3 regions of the Streptomyces sp. NPDC005866 genome follow, and region 3 is predicted to be linked to each of the others. Evidence: riboswitches for the same ligand, from Rfam matches in the RefSeq annotation. Region 3 holds a riboswitch; each other region holds the start of a gene.

Region 1 (4,598 bases), on a different contig from region 3:
CTGCACGGCCGCTGGGCCGCCGAGTCCCGCCTCACCAGCGCCCCGCTCACCTACGGCGAGAAGGTCATCGGCAGCCGTCGCGGCCACACCAGCCACCAGCACCTGCCCTGGGTCGCCCTCGACACCGACGCCACCGAGGAGCGCGGCGAGGTCTGGGGCTGTGCCCTCGGCTGGTCCGGCTCCTGGCGGATCGCCGTGGCTCAACTCCCGGACGCGCGCGTGCAGATCACCGGCGGCGCCGGCTACGACGACTCGGGCCTGCTGATGCTGGCGGAGGGCGAGTCGTACACCAGCCCGGTCTTCGCGGGCCTGTGGACCGACGGCGGCTTCGGCGGGGCGAGCCGCGCCTGGCACGCCTACCAGCGGGCGCACATCATCCCGGACGCCGACCGCGACCGGCCCGTGCTGTTCAACTCCTGGGAGGCCACCACCTTCGACATCTCCGAGGAGCAGCAGGCCACCCTCGCCCGGCGGGCCGCCGCGATCGGCGTCGAACTGTTCGTGGTCGACGACGGCTGGTTCGGCGCCCGCACCAGCGACCGCGCGGGCCTCGGCGACTGGGCCCCCAACCCGGACCGCTTCCCGAAGGGCCTCAAGCCCCTCGCCGATCATGTGCACGCCCTCGGCATGCAGTTCGGTATCTGGGTCGAGCCCGAGATGGTCAACGCGGACAGCGACCTGTACCGCGCGCACCCCGACTGGGTCCAGTACCAGCAGGGACGGAAGCGGACGGAACTGCGCAATCAGCTCGTGCTCAACCTCGCCCGCGAGGACGTCCAGGAGTACCTCTGGGAGCGGCTCGACACCCTGCTGTCCAGCGCCCCGATCGACTACGTCAAGTGGGACTTCAACCGCTGTTTCACCGACGCGGGCTGGCCCGGCGAGCCGTACCCGCAGCGCCTGTGGGTCGACCACGTCCGCGCGCTGTACGCCTTGCTCGACCGGATCCGGGCGGCCCACCCGAACGTCGCCATCGAGTCCTGCTCCGGCGGCGGCGGCCGGATCGACCTCGGCATCATGAGCCGTACCGACGAGGTGTGGACGTCCGACAACACCGATCCGCTGGACCGGCTCGCCATCCAGCACGGCTTCAGCCAGATCCACCCGGCCCGGGTGATGTCCGCCTGGGTCACCGACAGCCCGAACCACCAGCTCAACGGCCGGGTCAGCTCGCTGCGTTTCCGTTTCGTCAGCTCCATGGCCGGGGCGCTCGGCGTCGGCGGCGACCTCTCGCGGTGGACCGACGAGGAGCTCGCCGAGGCCGGCCGCTGGGTGGAGCTCTACAAGGACATCCGCCCCCTGGTGCAGCGCGGCGACCAGTTCCGGCTGCGGCCGCCGACCGGCGGGCTCAGCGCGGTGCAGTACACACTCGGCGACGAGACCGTGGTCCTCGCCTGGCTCCAGGCGCAGAGCTACGGTGAGCCGATGCCGGCGCTGCGGTTGCGGGGTCTCGATCCGGCAGCGTCCTACGAATGCCGTGAAACGGGCGAAGTGCACCGAGGCGCCGTTCTGTTGCACCACGGGCTGCGCACAGAGCTGCGCGGCGACCTGGATGCGACGGTCCTCCGGCTGCGCCGCATCTGAGCCTTCTGTCTGAATTGGCGCCTTCATTGCAACTCGCTCTGGAATGGGAGGGCGTGGCGTGACGTGCGTGAGGAGCGTCATATTCGTGACCGTCCGTCGCGCGTCATGTCCACGTAATTCCGGTGCTTTTCAAGGAGATTGGAAAAGCGGGAAGGCTGGAATTCACGGAGGGTGACCGGGAATTCCCGTGACGGATCAAGCGGAACTCGGACAGAGGGAACCAGGCGCTTGTCCGCGCGCGTCTTGCTCGCTTACGTTCGCCCCGCATCCGGACGGAACGCCGAATCCTGCCGCCGCCCGGAGTCCCCACACACACTCACCCGTGCACGGCAGGAGCGGGGGACCCACCAGGTATGACCGCCTGTTCCGGTTCCCGGGACGGCTAGGGGTGTAGCCACGCGCCCACGCGTGGCCGGGCAACTCCAGCCCAAACCCGACAGCTCACCTCGCAGGCGCCGGAGAGGAATGCGTCATGCCCGCGAAGGGTAAGCACCGCCGCCCCAAGAGCCGGCGTTTCACCCGCTCGATCGCCGTCGCCGGAACCGGTGGCGCGGCGCTGGCTCTGCCGCTCATGGGGGCCACCGGCGCCCACGCGGCCACTTCGCAGTCCGTTTCCGGAAAGGCCACGCAGTCGCTCCCGGGCGTCGAGAAGACGGCTGTGCGGAAGGCCGCCGCTCAGAAGTCAGCCGCTCAGAAGTCCGCCACCGGGGATTCCACCCACCGCACCTACACGGTGGTGCCCGGTGACTGTCTCTCGAAGATCGCCCGCGAGCAGAACGTCAACGGCGGCTGGCACCGGCTCTACGCCGACAACCGGCAGGCCGTCGGCGACAACCCCTCGCTGATCCACCCCGGTCTCAAGCTCACGCTCGGCGGCCGCCACGCCGCGACGTCGGACACCCCGAGCTCGGACTCCCGGTCCGAGGCGCGGTCCGACTCGCAGTCGTCCGCCTCCACTTCGTCGTCGTCCTCGAACACGGCCCCCTCCTCACACGCGTCGACGACGACCGCCTCCGGTTCCACCCTCCCGGTCACCGGTGGCACCGTCGGCACCGGCTACCACGTGGCCGGCAGCATGTGGTCCAGCGGCTACCACACCGGCGTCGACTTCGTCGTCCCGACCGGCACCCCGCTCAAGGCCGTCGGCGCGGGCACGGTCGTCACGGCGGGCTGGGGCGGTGCCTACGGCAACCAGGTCGTCATCAGGCTCGCCGACGGCTACTACGCGCAGTACGGTCACCTCTCCGCGCTCTCCGTCTCGGTCGGCCAGACCGTGACCGCGGGCCAGCAGATCGGCCTCTCCGGTGCCACCGGCAACGTGACCGGCCCGCACCTCCACTTCGAGATCCGGACCTCCCCCGACTACGGCTCGGACGTCGACCCGGTCGCCTACCTCCGCACGAAGGGCCTCGCCGTCGCCTGACCCGGCGTCCCCGCTGATCCGACACGCACGCCTGATCTGACACGCACTCCGAAGGCCGGACCCCCGATCCCCGGGTCCGGCCTTCGGCGCGTTGCTTTCTCAGGTTCGGCGAAACTTCCGAGCCTGACGATCATCACGTCAACGCCCCTGATCAGAGCCTTATTCCACGCTTGGTGAAGTATTTAGAAGTGTCTTATCTCACCGATCGTCAACCCCTTATTACGGTCGCGTAGGTCACAGTCAACGGTGAATCATGGCCCGACGTGGCAGACGATTCGAAGAGTGACAACGCATCAGTGATCGGGTCGTACGTGGCGGTGGGGGACAGCTTCACCGAGGGCGTCGGCGACCCCGGCCCCGACGGGGCGTTCGTCGGCTGGGCCGACCGGTTCGCGGTACTCCTGTCCGACCGGCGGCCCGAGGGCGACTTCGAGTACACCAACCTCGCCGTGCGCGGGAAACTGCTCGACCAGATCGTGGCGGACCAGGTGCCGCAGGCCGTGGAACTCGCCCCGGACCTGGTCTCCTTCTGTGCGGGCGGCAACGACATCATCCGCCCAGGCACCGACCCCGACGAGGTGGCCGAGCGGTTCGAACGGGCCGTGGCCCAACTGACCGAGGCCGTCGGCAGGGTACTGGTGACCACCGGATTCGACACCCGGGGCGTGCCCGTCCTCAGGCATCTGCGCGGCAAGATCGCCACCTACAACGGGCATGTCCGGGCCGTCGCCGACCGGTACGGCTGCCCGGTCCTCGACCTGTGGTCCCTGAAGACCGTGCAGGACCGGCGGGCCTGGGACGGCGACCGGCTGCACCTGTCTCCCGAGGGGCACACCCGCGTGGCGCTGCGCGCCGGGCAGGTGCTCGGTGTCGAGGTGCCGGCCGACCCGGACCAGCCGTGGCCGCCGCTGCCGCCCCGCGGCACCCTGGAGGTCCGCCGCGACGACGTGCACTGGGCCCGTGAGTACCTGGTCCCGTGGATCGGGCGGCGGCTGCGCGGCGAGTCGTCGGGTGACCATGCGACGGCCAAGGGGGCGCTCTCCCCGGACGACATAAAGATGCGGATCGCTTCCGTGGCCTGAGGCCGCAAGAGCGTGTAAGGGGCGGCATCCTGGTGGCCCGCCCCTTACTGCTCCACGGGCAGTCCCACTTCACGCGCCAGCGCCTCGTCGACCCACTCCTGCGCCCGGGAGCGTGCTAGGGCGCCCGGGTACGAGGTGAGCTGGACGGCGAGCCCGTCGAGCAGGGCGGTCAGCCGCAGCGCCGCGGCCGTGGGGTCGGGGCACCGGAACTCGCCGGCGGCCACCCCTTCGGCGATGACCTCGGTGATCGCCGCTTTCCACTGCTGGTCCAGCTCCTTGGTGACCTCCCGCAGAGCGGGTTCGCGCAGCGCCACCGCCCAGCCCTCGATCCACAGCCGCCAGCCCTTGGCCTGCCCGGTCGGCGCGTACCAGCGCACCGCCGCCCGCAGCCGGCGAGACGCCGACGTACGGCGGCCCAGCAGCTTGCTCAGATGCGCCAGGTCGTCCTCGGCGGCGTAGGCGAAGGCAGCGGCGACCAGCTTCTCCTTCGTCGAGAAGTGGTACAGCAC
Region 2 (4,598 bases), on a different contig from region 3:
GCGTCGCTCCCAGCACGGCCAGCCCCTGCGTGGCGACACAGCTCAGGAACACCGCACCGGGCATGCGCCGCGTCCGGTGCCGTACGACGAGGACCAGCAACGGCGGCCACAGCACCGCCGACAGCGCCAGCAGGGCTTCGGCCAGGGGCTGCCAGCCGAGCGCCGAGAACCGCGTCCCGAGCACCGTGGTAGCCGCCACGGCGGTGAGCGCGCCCGGCGTCGCCGCCTCCGTCACCCACCGCCGACGGTCCTCCAGCAGCCGTACGGCGAACTCCGCGGCCAGCCCCGCCCAGGCCACGCAGGCCAGCACCAGCGCGACCCGGGACACGGTCTCCGCCCCCGCCAGATGCAACCCCACCGACACGATGGCGGTGGCCATCACCGCGGCCCCGGACGCTGGCGAACGCTGCGCCCACCAGGCGCGAAGGTGTGAAATACCGGACATGCTCCTGATGCTAGGGAGCCTCGCGCGCCATGCGAGCGGGGCACGCGCGCGTGCCGCACGAAATGCGCGCCGCGCGGGGCCAGGCCTCGCGCCGGCGCCCGAGCAACGCCCGGCGCCCGCGTGCAGCGCTTACGCTCGGCGCCCGCGCCCGCGTGCTCAGGCCGGTCGCACCACGCTGTGGATGATTGACTCGCCTCCGTAAAAGATCGACTCCTCGCGGACGTACGTGCCGGGCTTCGGGGCGTGGATCATCATGCCGTTGCCGATGTAGATGCCGACGTGGGTGACGTCGTCGTAGAAGAAGACCAGGTCGCCGGGCCGGGCGTCGGCGAGGGAGACAGTGGTGCCGGCGTTCACCTGGTCGTACGTGGTGCGCGGCAGGGAGACGCCCGCGGCCTTCCAGGCGGCCAGGGAGAGGCCGGAGCAGTCGTAGGAGCCGGGGCCCGTGGCGCCCCAGACGTACGGCTTGCCGATCTGCGCGCGGGCGAAGCTGATCGCCTTGGCGGCCTTCGTCGCGTAGGAGGACGAGGACGAGGAGGAGGAGCCGCTGGAGGTCGACGTAGATGACGACGACGTGTCCTGCTTCGCGGCCGCCGCCTGCTGCTTCGCGAGCTCCGCCGCCTTGCGCACCGCCTCCGCCTTCTTCTTCTTCTTCTCGATCTCCGCCAGCCGCGCCTTCTCCTGGGCCGTCAGCTGCGACAGCAGCTCCCGCGCGGAGGCCAGCTTGGTCTGGACGGTGGTCTTGGCGGTCTTGAGGCCGTCCTGTGTCTCGGTGAGCGTCTCCAGGCTCTTGGCGGCCTCCTGCCGCTTCTTCATGGTCGCGGACTGCTGTGTGACGTAGTCGTCGACCGCGTCCTTCTGACGCGAGGTCAGCCGGCTCATCAGCTGCGTCTGGTCGAAGTAGTCCTGCGGGCTGTCCGCGAGCAGGAAGGTCGCCGTGTCGGGGGCGCTGGCCCCGGTCCGGTACTGGGCCGCGGCGAACGCACCCAGTTCCTCACGCGCCTTGTTGAGCCGGTCGGTGCGCTGGGCGACGTCGTCGAGCAGGGTGTCGACGCGGTTGCGCTGCTTGCCGGTCTTCTCCTTGGCCGCGTTGTACTTCTCGGTGGCGGACTCAGCCTGCCGGTAGAGGGCGTCGACCTTCTTCTCGACCTCCTCCAGGCTGGGCTTGCCGTCCGCGGAGGGCGCGGCGTTGGCCGTCTGGGTGAGCAGGGCCACGGAGGTGAGGGCGGCGGTGGCCAGGGCGGGGGTGCGTATGCCTGCTACGTGCGTTGCGGACGGGCGCGACTTGCGGTGCGACGCCAACGGGGGCGACTCCTTCCGTGCTCCGCCTACCGAGTTAGCTGTCGGGTTCGGGCGGGTGGTTCGGAAGGGTTGCCCTACGGTCCGTCCCCCGGTGGGGGGTCGGGACCGATTCACCCCAGGGTCGGTGTGGGTCCCCGGCTCCGGATGCGCGGCGGCACCCTGGACTCGGCGGAGGCCGTGCGGCCCGGCGACGTTCGCCGGTGGGGGTCGTACGGCCCGCCCGGCACGCTAGCCAACTCGTGTGCTCCGTGTGAAGGTTGATGTTCGATATGCCCCATACATTTTCGTGACCTTAGTGTTGCGGCTCATTCGGATCGGTTGATCAAGGAGGGTATGGGATGATTTGTCCTGAGCGGTCGAGCGGTCCGCGCCCCCGGGCGGACGGGCGCGCACATGTTCACGGCGTGTGATCACCCACTGTGAGGGGATGATTCTGGTGGGTGGCCGGGGTTGAGTTTCCGGGGCGGGGGCCGGTTGTCGGTGGGGCGCCCTAGACTCGGAGAGCGATGAGCAGCCTCTTTGACGACAGCTTCCTGGCGAGCCTCCAGCCCCCGCGCGGCCACGAGGAGGAACCCCCGCCGCCGCCCGAGGACGAGCACGTACCGGAGCCGGTTCCGGACGACCTGTTCGGCGGGAAGTTCGACGTGCCCCCGGACCGTGACGCCTACTACCGCGGCGGCGCCGCCCGCCCGGCCCTGGACGCGGCCGCGCTCCTGGAGGGGCTGAACGACAACCAGCGGGCGGCCGTCGTGCACGCCGGCTCCCCGCTGCTGATCGTGGCCGGCGCCGGTTCCGGCAAGACGCGGGTGCTCACCCACCGCATCGCCTATCTGCTCGCCGCGCGCAATGTGCACCCGGGCCAGATCCTCGCGATCACCTTCACCAACAAGGCCGCGGGCGAGATGAAGGAACGCGTCGAGCACCTCGTCGGCCCGCGCGCGAACGCGATGTGGGTGATGACCTTCCACAGCGCGTGCGTGCGGATCCTCCGGAGGGAGAGCAAGAAGCTCGGCTTCACCTCCTCCTTCTCCATCTACGACGCCGCCGACTCCAAGCGCCTGATGGCCCTGGTCTGCCGCGACCTGGACCTCGACCCCAAGCGCTACCCGCCCAAGTCCTTCAGCGCCAAGATCAGCAACCTCAAGAACGAGCTGATCGACGAGGAGGACTTCGCCGCCCAGGCGAGCGACGGCTTCGAGAAGACCCTCGCTCAGGCATACGCCCTCTACCAGTCGCGGCTGCGCGAGGCGAACGCCCTCGACTTCGACGACCTGATCATGACGACGGTCAACCTGCTGCGTGCCTTCCCGGACGTCGCCGAGCACTACCGCCGCCGCTTCCGGCACGTCCTGGTCGACGAGTACCAGGACACCAACCACGCCCAGTACGCGCTCGTGCGTGAGCTGGTCGGTAGCGGCGCGCGCGCCGACGAGGCCGACGCACCGCCGAGCGAGCAGGACCTCCAGCCCGCCGAACTGTGCGTGGTGGGTGATGCCGACCAGTCGATCTACGCCTTCCGGGGCGCGACGATCCGCAACATCCTCCAGTTCGAGGAGGACTACCCGAACGCGACGACGATCCTCCTGGAGCAGAACTACCGCTCCACGCAGACGATCCTCTCCGCCGCCAACGCGGTCATCCAGCGCAACGAGTCCCGCCGCCCGAAGAACCTGTGGACCAACGCGGGCGCGGGCGCGCAGATCACCGGCTATGTCGCCGACACCGAGCACGACGAGGCGCAGTTCGTCGCCGACGAGATAGACCGTCTGACGGACGCGGGCGAGGCGAAGGCGGGCGATGTCGCCGTCTTCTACCGCACCAACGCGCAGTCCCGTGTCTTCGAGGAGATCTTCATCCGCGTCGGCCTGCCCTACAAGGTGGTCGGCGGGGTCCGCTTCTACGAGCGCAAGGAGGTCCGGGACGTCCTGGCCTACCTCCGGGTCCTCGCCAACCCCGAGGACTCGGTGCCGCTGCGCCGGATCCTCAACGTCCCCAAGCGCGGTATCGGCGACCGTGCGGAGGCGATGATCGACGCCCTCGCCCAGCGCGAGAAGATCAGCTTCCCGCAGGCGCTCAAGCGCGTCGACGAGGCGTACGGCATGGCCGCCCGGTCGACGAACGCGGTCAAGCGGTTCAACACGCTGATGGAGGACCTCCGTACGGTCGTGGAGTCCGGGGCCGGACCGGCCACCGTTCTCGAGGCGATCCTCGAACGCACCGGCTACCTCGCCGAGTTGCAGGCCTCCACGGACCCGCAGGACGAGACCCGGATCGAGAACCTACAGGAACTCGCCTCCGTGGCACTGGAGTTCGAGCAGGAGTCCGGGGAGAACGAGGCATCGGGCGGCCTGTCCGACTTCCTGGAGCGGGTGGCGCTGGTCGCCGACTCCGACCAGATCCCCGACGAGGACGAGGACGGCTCCGGCGTCATCACCCTGATGACCCTGCACACCGCCAAGGGCCTCGAATTCCCGGTGGTCTTCCTGACCGGCATGGAGGACGGCGTCTTCCCGCACATGCGCGCCCTCGGCCAGACCAAGGAGTTGGAAGAGGAGCGGCGCCTCGCGTACGTCGGCATCACGCGCGCGCGGGAGCGGCTGTATCTCACGCGGTCGTCGATGCGCAGCGCCTGGGGGCAGCCGTCGTACAACCCGCCCTCGCGTTTCCTGGAGGAGATCCCGGCCGGGTATCTGGAGTGGAAGCGGACCGGGGCGATGGCGCCGGTGTCCTCCGGGCCCGCGTCGGGCGTGGCGGCCTCGCTCTCCTCGACCCGCTCGCGGTCCTCGGCGTCGGGCGCGTCCGGCTTCGCCACCCGGCGGACCGCGGAGAAGCCGGTGGTCTCGGTGGCCGT
Region 3 (4,598 bases):
CTCCCGGATCTGCTGCTGCGCGTACGCGTCGTCCTGCCACCGGGCCTTGAGGTCCCGCAGTTGCTCGACCCGCTGCCGGGCCCGCTCCTGCTGCCGTTCCAGGTCGGCGATCTCGGCGCGCTGGGAGACGTACTGCCGCATCGGATAGGCGAGCGCGACGATCATCGTGCACAGCACGATCGCGAGCAGCGCGGCGCGGCCGGTGAGCCGGGAGCGGCGGGCCTGGCGCCGGGTCTGGGAGCGGTAGACCCGGGCCGCCGTCTGTTCGCCGAGCAGCCTGAGCCTGGTCGCGGTGGAGAACCGGTCCCGGTCCTTCACGGCCATGTCCCCGCCTCCCGTTCACACGCGCGTACGTCCCCGCACACGGTACGGGACCGGTACGGGGACGTACGTACGACTGGCGCAGCCGTGACCCTTAACGGGTCAGCCCTTGCTGTGCTCAGTGGTCCGCGGAGCGAAACCGCGGGAAGGCGCTGCGGCCGGCGTACACCGCCGCGTCGTCGAGGATCTCCTCGATGCGCAGCAGCTGGTTGTACTTGGCGACGCGCTCGGAGCGGGCCGGGGCGCCGGTCTTGATCTGGCCGCAGTTCGTGGCGACGGCGAGGTCGGCGATGGTGACGTCCTCGGTCTCGCCGGAGCGGTGGGACATCATGCACTTGAAGCCGTTGCGCTGGGCCATCTCGACGGCGTCCAGGGTCTCGGTCAGCGAGCCGATCTGGTTGACCTTGACCAGCAGGGCGTTGGCCGTGCCCTCCTCGATGCCGCGGGCGAGGCGCTCCGGGTTGGTGACGAACAGGTCGTCGCCGACCAGCTGGACCTTGTCGCCGAGCTTGTCGGTGATGACCTTCCAGCCGGCCCAGTCGTCCTCGAACAGCGGGTCCTCGATGGAGACCAGCGGATAGGCGGCGACGAGCTCCTCGTAGTACTCGGTCATCTCGGCGGCCGAGCGGGACTTGCCCTCGAACTCGTACTTGCCGTCCTTGTAGAACTCGGACGCGGCGACGTCGAGCGCGAGCGCGATCTGCTCGCCGGGGATGTAGCCGGCCTGCTTGATGGCCTCGAGGATGAGGTCGAGGGCGTCGCGGTTGGAGCCGAGGTTCGGTGCGAAGCCGCCCTCGTCACCGAGGCCGGTTGACAGGCCCTTGTTCTTCAGGACCTTCTTCAGGGTGTGGTAGACCTCGGCACCCCAGCGCAGCGCCTCGGAGAAGGTCTCCGCGCCGATCGGGGCGATCATGAACTCCTGGATGTCGACGTTGGAGTCCGCGTGCGAGCCGCCGTTGAGGATGTTCATCATCGGCACCGGCAGCAGGTGCGCGTTCGGGCCGCCCAGGTAGCGGAACAGCGGCAGGTCGCTGGCCTCGGAGGCGGCGTGGGCGACGGCGAGGGAGACGCCGAGGATGGCGTTTGCGCCGAGCGAGCCCTTGTTGTCGGTGGCGTCCAGGTCGAACATGGCCTGGTCGATCAGGCGCTGCTCGGTGGCGTCGTAGCCGACCAGCTCCGGCCCGATCTGCTCGATCACGGCGAGGACGGCCTTCTCGACGCCCTTGCCCAGGTAGCGGTTGGGGTCACCGTCACGGAGCTCGATGGCCTCGAAGGCACCGGTGGAGGCGCCGGACGGGACGGCGGCACGACCCGTGCTGCCGTCGTCGAGGCCGACCTCGACCTCGACCGTGGGGTTGCCTCGGGAGTCCAGGATTTCCCGGGCTACGACGACGTCGATGGACGGCACGAGCATCTCCTTCTTGGGATGTGACGCTGGTTGTGCGGGCGCACGCGGGCCTTGTCGGCCCTTGCTCAGCCTTGCGACTAGAGCCTAACCGTCCCGGCGCCGTCAGCCAGCCGACCGACCGGCCCGTGGACACACAGACGGTACCCATTGTTCACGCACGGAACAAAGGGGGGCCCGATGAAGAACGGACGAAGAGCGGGTCAAGAAGAGGACGGCAAAGAGAAACCCCGCTCCGGTGCGTACGGGGGAAAACGCACCGGAGCGGGGTCCGTGGGGGACGGGGGTGGCCCTCACGTGGTCCCCACTATGAGGACCACGGTTGTGCGGGCGCTGTGGTTCAGCCGGGCGCCGCCTGTTACTCACGGCGGCCGTCCGTGTCCTTACTTCAGGTGCAGCTGCTGGCCCGGGTAGATGAAGTCGGCATCGTCGACGATGTCCTTGTTCAGCTTGAACAGCGCCTGCCAGCCGCCCTTGACCTTGTGCTTCTCGGCGATCGAGCTCAGCGTGTCGCCCTTGACGACCTTGTACTCGCCGTCGCCCTTCTTGACCTTCTTGCCGGTCGGGGTGGTGACGGTCTTCTTGGCGACCGGGCGCTCGGCGGACCGGGAGGCGGCCTGGTTGTCGGTCGTACGGCTGCTGGTGCCGCCGTTCGACGAGCTGGAGCCGGAGGAGGAGCTGGAGCCGGCGGACGAGCCGCTGCCGGTGGAGGCGGCGCCGGACAGGCCCGTGCCGCAGACCGGCCAGGCGCCCTTGCCCTGCGCGCCGAGGACCTTCTCGGCGATCTCGATCTGCTGCGCCTTGGTGGCCTTGTCGGCGGTGGCGGCGTACTGGGTGCCGCCGTACGCGGCCCAGGTGGAGGCGGAGAACTGCAGACCGCCGTAGTAGCCGTTGCCGGTGTTGATGGACCAGTTGCCGCCGGCCTCGCACTGGGCGACGGTGTCCCACTCGGAGGCGGTGGCGGCGGAGGCGGTGCCGGACGCCATCAGCGGGGCGGCGACGGCGACGCCGGTGACACCGGCGACAGCGATGGCGCGGACGGCCTTGGACGGACGACGGTGCTTGCCCTTGCCGGAGAACAGCATGATGGGATCCCCTCACCGACGCCTGCGAGGTGAGCTGTCGGGTTCGGGCCGGTTGAGTTGCCCGGCCGCACACCTCGCGGTGCGCGGCTTCACCCCGAGCCGGACACGGCAGTCTCAACTGCCGGTCCCGGCGCTTACCTTGGGTCCCCCGCTCCTGCCTACGGCGCTTGACGCGACGACTGTTCCCGGGCGGCCGCTGGCAGGACTCGGCGTTGCGGCAGCCGGGGCTCGTGGTGACGAGCGGCCTTGACCGTAAACAGGCGATCAGGTGAATTTCAAAGATGATCAGGGCTTCTGAGACTCATCCCACACTTTCACCAAACCGGACATTTAACTTCTAAGTGGGGCGGCCCGAAGGTGCCAACTCCCGTTACTTCGCGCCCGTTTCGGTGCCGAGTTTCAGGGTCTGACCGGGGGCGATGTGGTTCGGGTCGGTGCCGATGTCCGCCTTGTTCGCGGCATAGAGGGCACGCCATCCGCCGTCGAGGTCAAGGGAGTCGGCGATGGAGGCGAGGGTGTCGCCCTCCCGGACGGTGTACGTGCCGGTGCCGCTGGAGGCGTGACGGCCGGACATGGTGGCGTTCTGACCGTTTGTCACGTTTTCATCCGCCGAGCCGCCGCGATGCTTGCCGCCACCGCCGACGGCCCCCGTGTCGACCAGACTCCAAGAGCCGCCGGTCTGCCATGAATTGTCCGAGTCATCAGCTTTGGGCGTGACAGGGCTCTCACTCGCCTTCGCGGTGGCGGAGCCGTTAGATCCCGACTTGTCCGTCTTGGCGGAGTCGCCGGGGGTGCCCGTACCGGAGCCGCCGCTCGTACTCGGCGACGGGGTGGCGGAGCCGGCACCGGAGTCCGTGGCACCCGAGGAGGAGGTGGACGAGCCGGAATCCGATGAACCAGATGAAGCTGATGAACCAGATGAAGGGGACGAATCCGACAGCCCGGAGGACGAGCCCGCAGAGCCGGACGTGTCGACCGATCCGCCGAGGCCCGTGTCGACGTTCACCGAGGCGTCGTCCGAGGAGAGACCGGCGAGCAGGGCGCAGGTCCGCCAGGGCTTGGTGCCCTGGTCGGCGAGGATCTTCTCGGCGACGGCTATCTGCTGCGAACGGCTCGCCTGGTCGGGCGTGGCGGCGTACTGGGTGCCGCCGTACGCGTCCCAGTCGTCCTGGGACATCTGCAGGCCGCCGTAGTAGCCGGTGCCGGTGTCCATGCTCCAGGAGCCGCCGCTCTCGCACTCGGCCACGCGGTCCCATGTGGTGCCGTCGGCCGCGTTGGCGCTCGCCGCGCCGAGGAGCGGGATGGCGATCGCCGAGCCGGTCACTCCTGCCGCGACGAGCAGGGCCGGAGCCTGACGGGGGCGACGGTGACGACCGTTCCCGGAGAGCATGCGGAAACCTTTCGAGCGACAGCGTTGACCGGCGCGACGGGTCTTGCCGGGCGCCGCACTGATGGGTGAACGTATAGGCAGACGATCACCTGTCACAAGTTAACGCCGCGCAGATCACGTGAAGATTACAGACGTGAGCTGGTCACCTTTGCCGGTGGCGGGCACCGGTGGTGGGCACGGGTGGTGGGCTCACCGGCCGTAGGGAGTGAACTCCACGGGGAGGGTGCGCAGTCCGCGCATGATGAGCCCACCGCGCCATCGCAACTCGCTCTCGTCCACCGCGAGTCGCAGGTCCGGGAGGCGGCTGAGGAGGGTGGCGAGCGCGGTCTGCCCTTCCAGGCGGGCGAGCGGGGCGCCGAGGCAGTAGTGGATGCCGTGGCCGTATCCGAGGTGCTGG

What was found. Region 3 has a riboswitch for cyclic di-AMP ahead of ABZ396_RS08935 (transglycosylase family protein). Riboswitches for the same ligand answer to the same signal wherever they lie in the genome.
Region 1: another riboswitch for cyclic di-AMP. It lies ahead of ABZ396_RS29220 (LysM peptidoglycan-binding domain-containing M23 family metallopeptidase); the one in region 3 lies ahead of ABZ396_RS08935 (transglycosylase family protein).
Region 2: another riboswitch for cyclic di-AMP. It lies ahead of ABZ396_RS22840 (NlpC/P60 family protein); the one in region 3 lies ahead of ABZ396_RS08935 (transglycosylase family protein).

The regions. Positions count from the first base shown of each region.
Region 1 is NZ_JBEXWP010000023.1:5,993-10,590, reverse strand. Features, by position in the region: gene ABZ396_RS29225 (alpha-galactosidase) at 1-1,584, shown strand, start outside; cyclic di-AMP (ydaO/yuaA leader) riboswitch at 1,892-2,052, shown strand; gene ABZ396_RS29220 (LysM peptidoglycan-binding domain-containing M23 family metallopeptidase) at 2,057-3,007, shown strand; gene ABZ396_RS29215 (SGNH/GDSL hydrolase family protein) at 3,304-4,089, shown strand; gene ABZ396_RS29210 (TetR family transcriptional regulator C-terminal domain-containing protein) at 4,134-4,598, opposite strand, start outside.
Region 2 is NZ_JBEXWP010000015.1:108,456-113,053, reverse strand. Features, by position in the region: gene ABZ396_RS22845 (tellurite resistance/C4-dicarboxylate transporter family protein) at 1-445, opposite strand, end outside; gene ABZ396_RS22840 (NlpC/P60 family protein) at 602-1,747, opposite strand; cyclic di-AMP (ydaO/yuaA leader) riboswitch at 1,756-1,928, opposite strand; gene pcrA (DNA helicase PcrA) at 2,254-4,598, shown strand, end outside.
Region 3 is NZ_JBEXWP010000004.1:422,631-427,228, reverse strand. Features, by position in the region: gene ABZ396_RS08945 (septum formation initiator family protein) at 1-324, opposite strand, end outside; gene eno (phosphopyruvate hydratase) at 440-1,735, opposite strand; gene ABZ396_RS08935 (transglycosylase family protein) at 2,110-2,811, opposite strand; cyclic di-AMP (ydaO/yuaA leader) riboswitch at 2,816-2,987, opposite strand; gene ABZ396_RS08930 (transglycosylase family protein) at 3,182-4,201, opposite strand; gene ABZ396_RS08925 (cytochrome P450) at 4,391-4,598, opposite strand, start outside.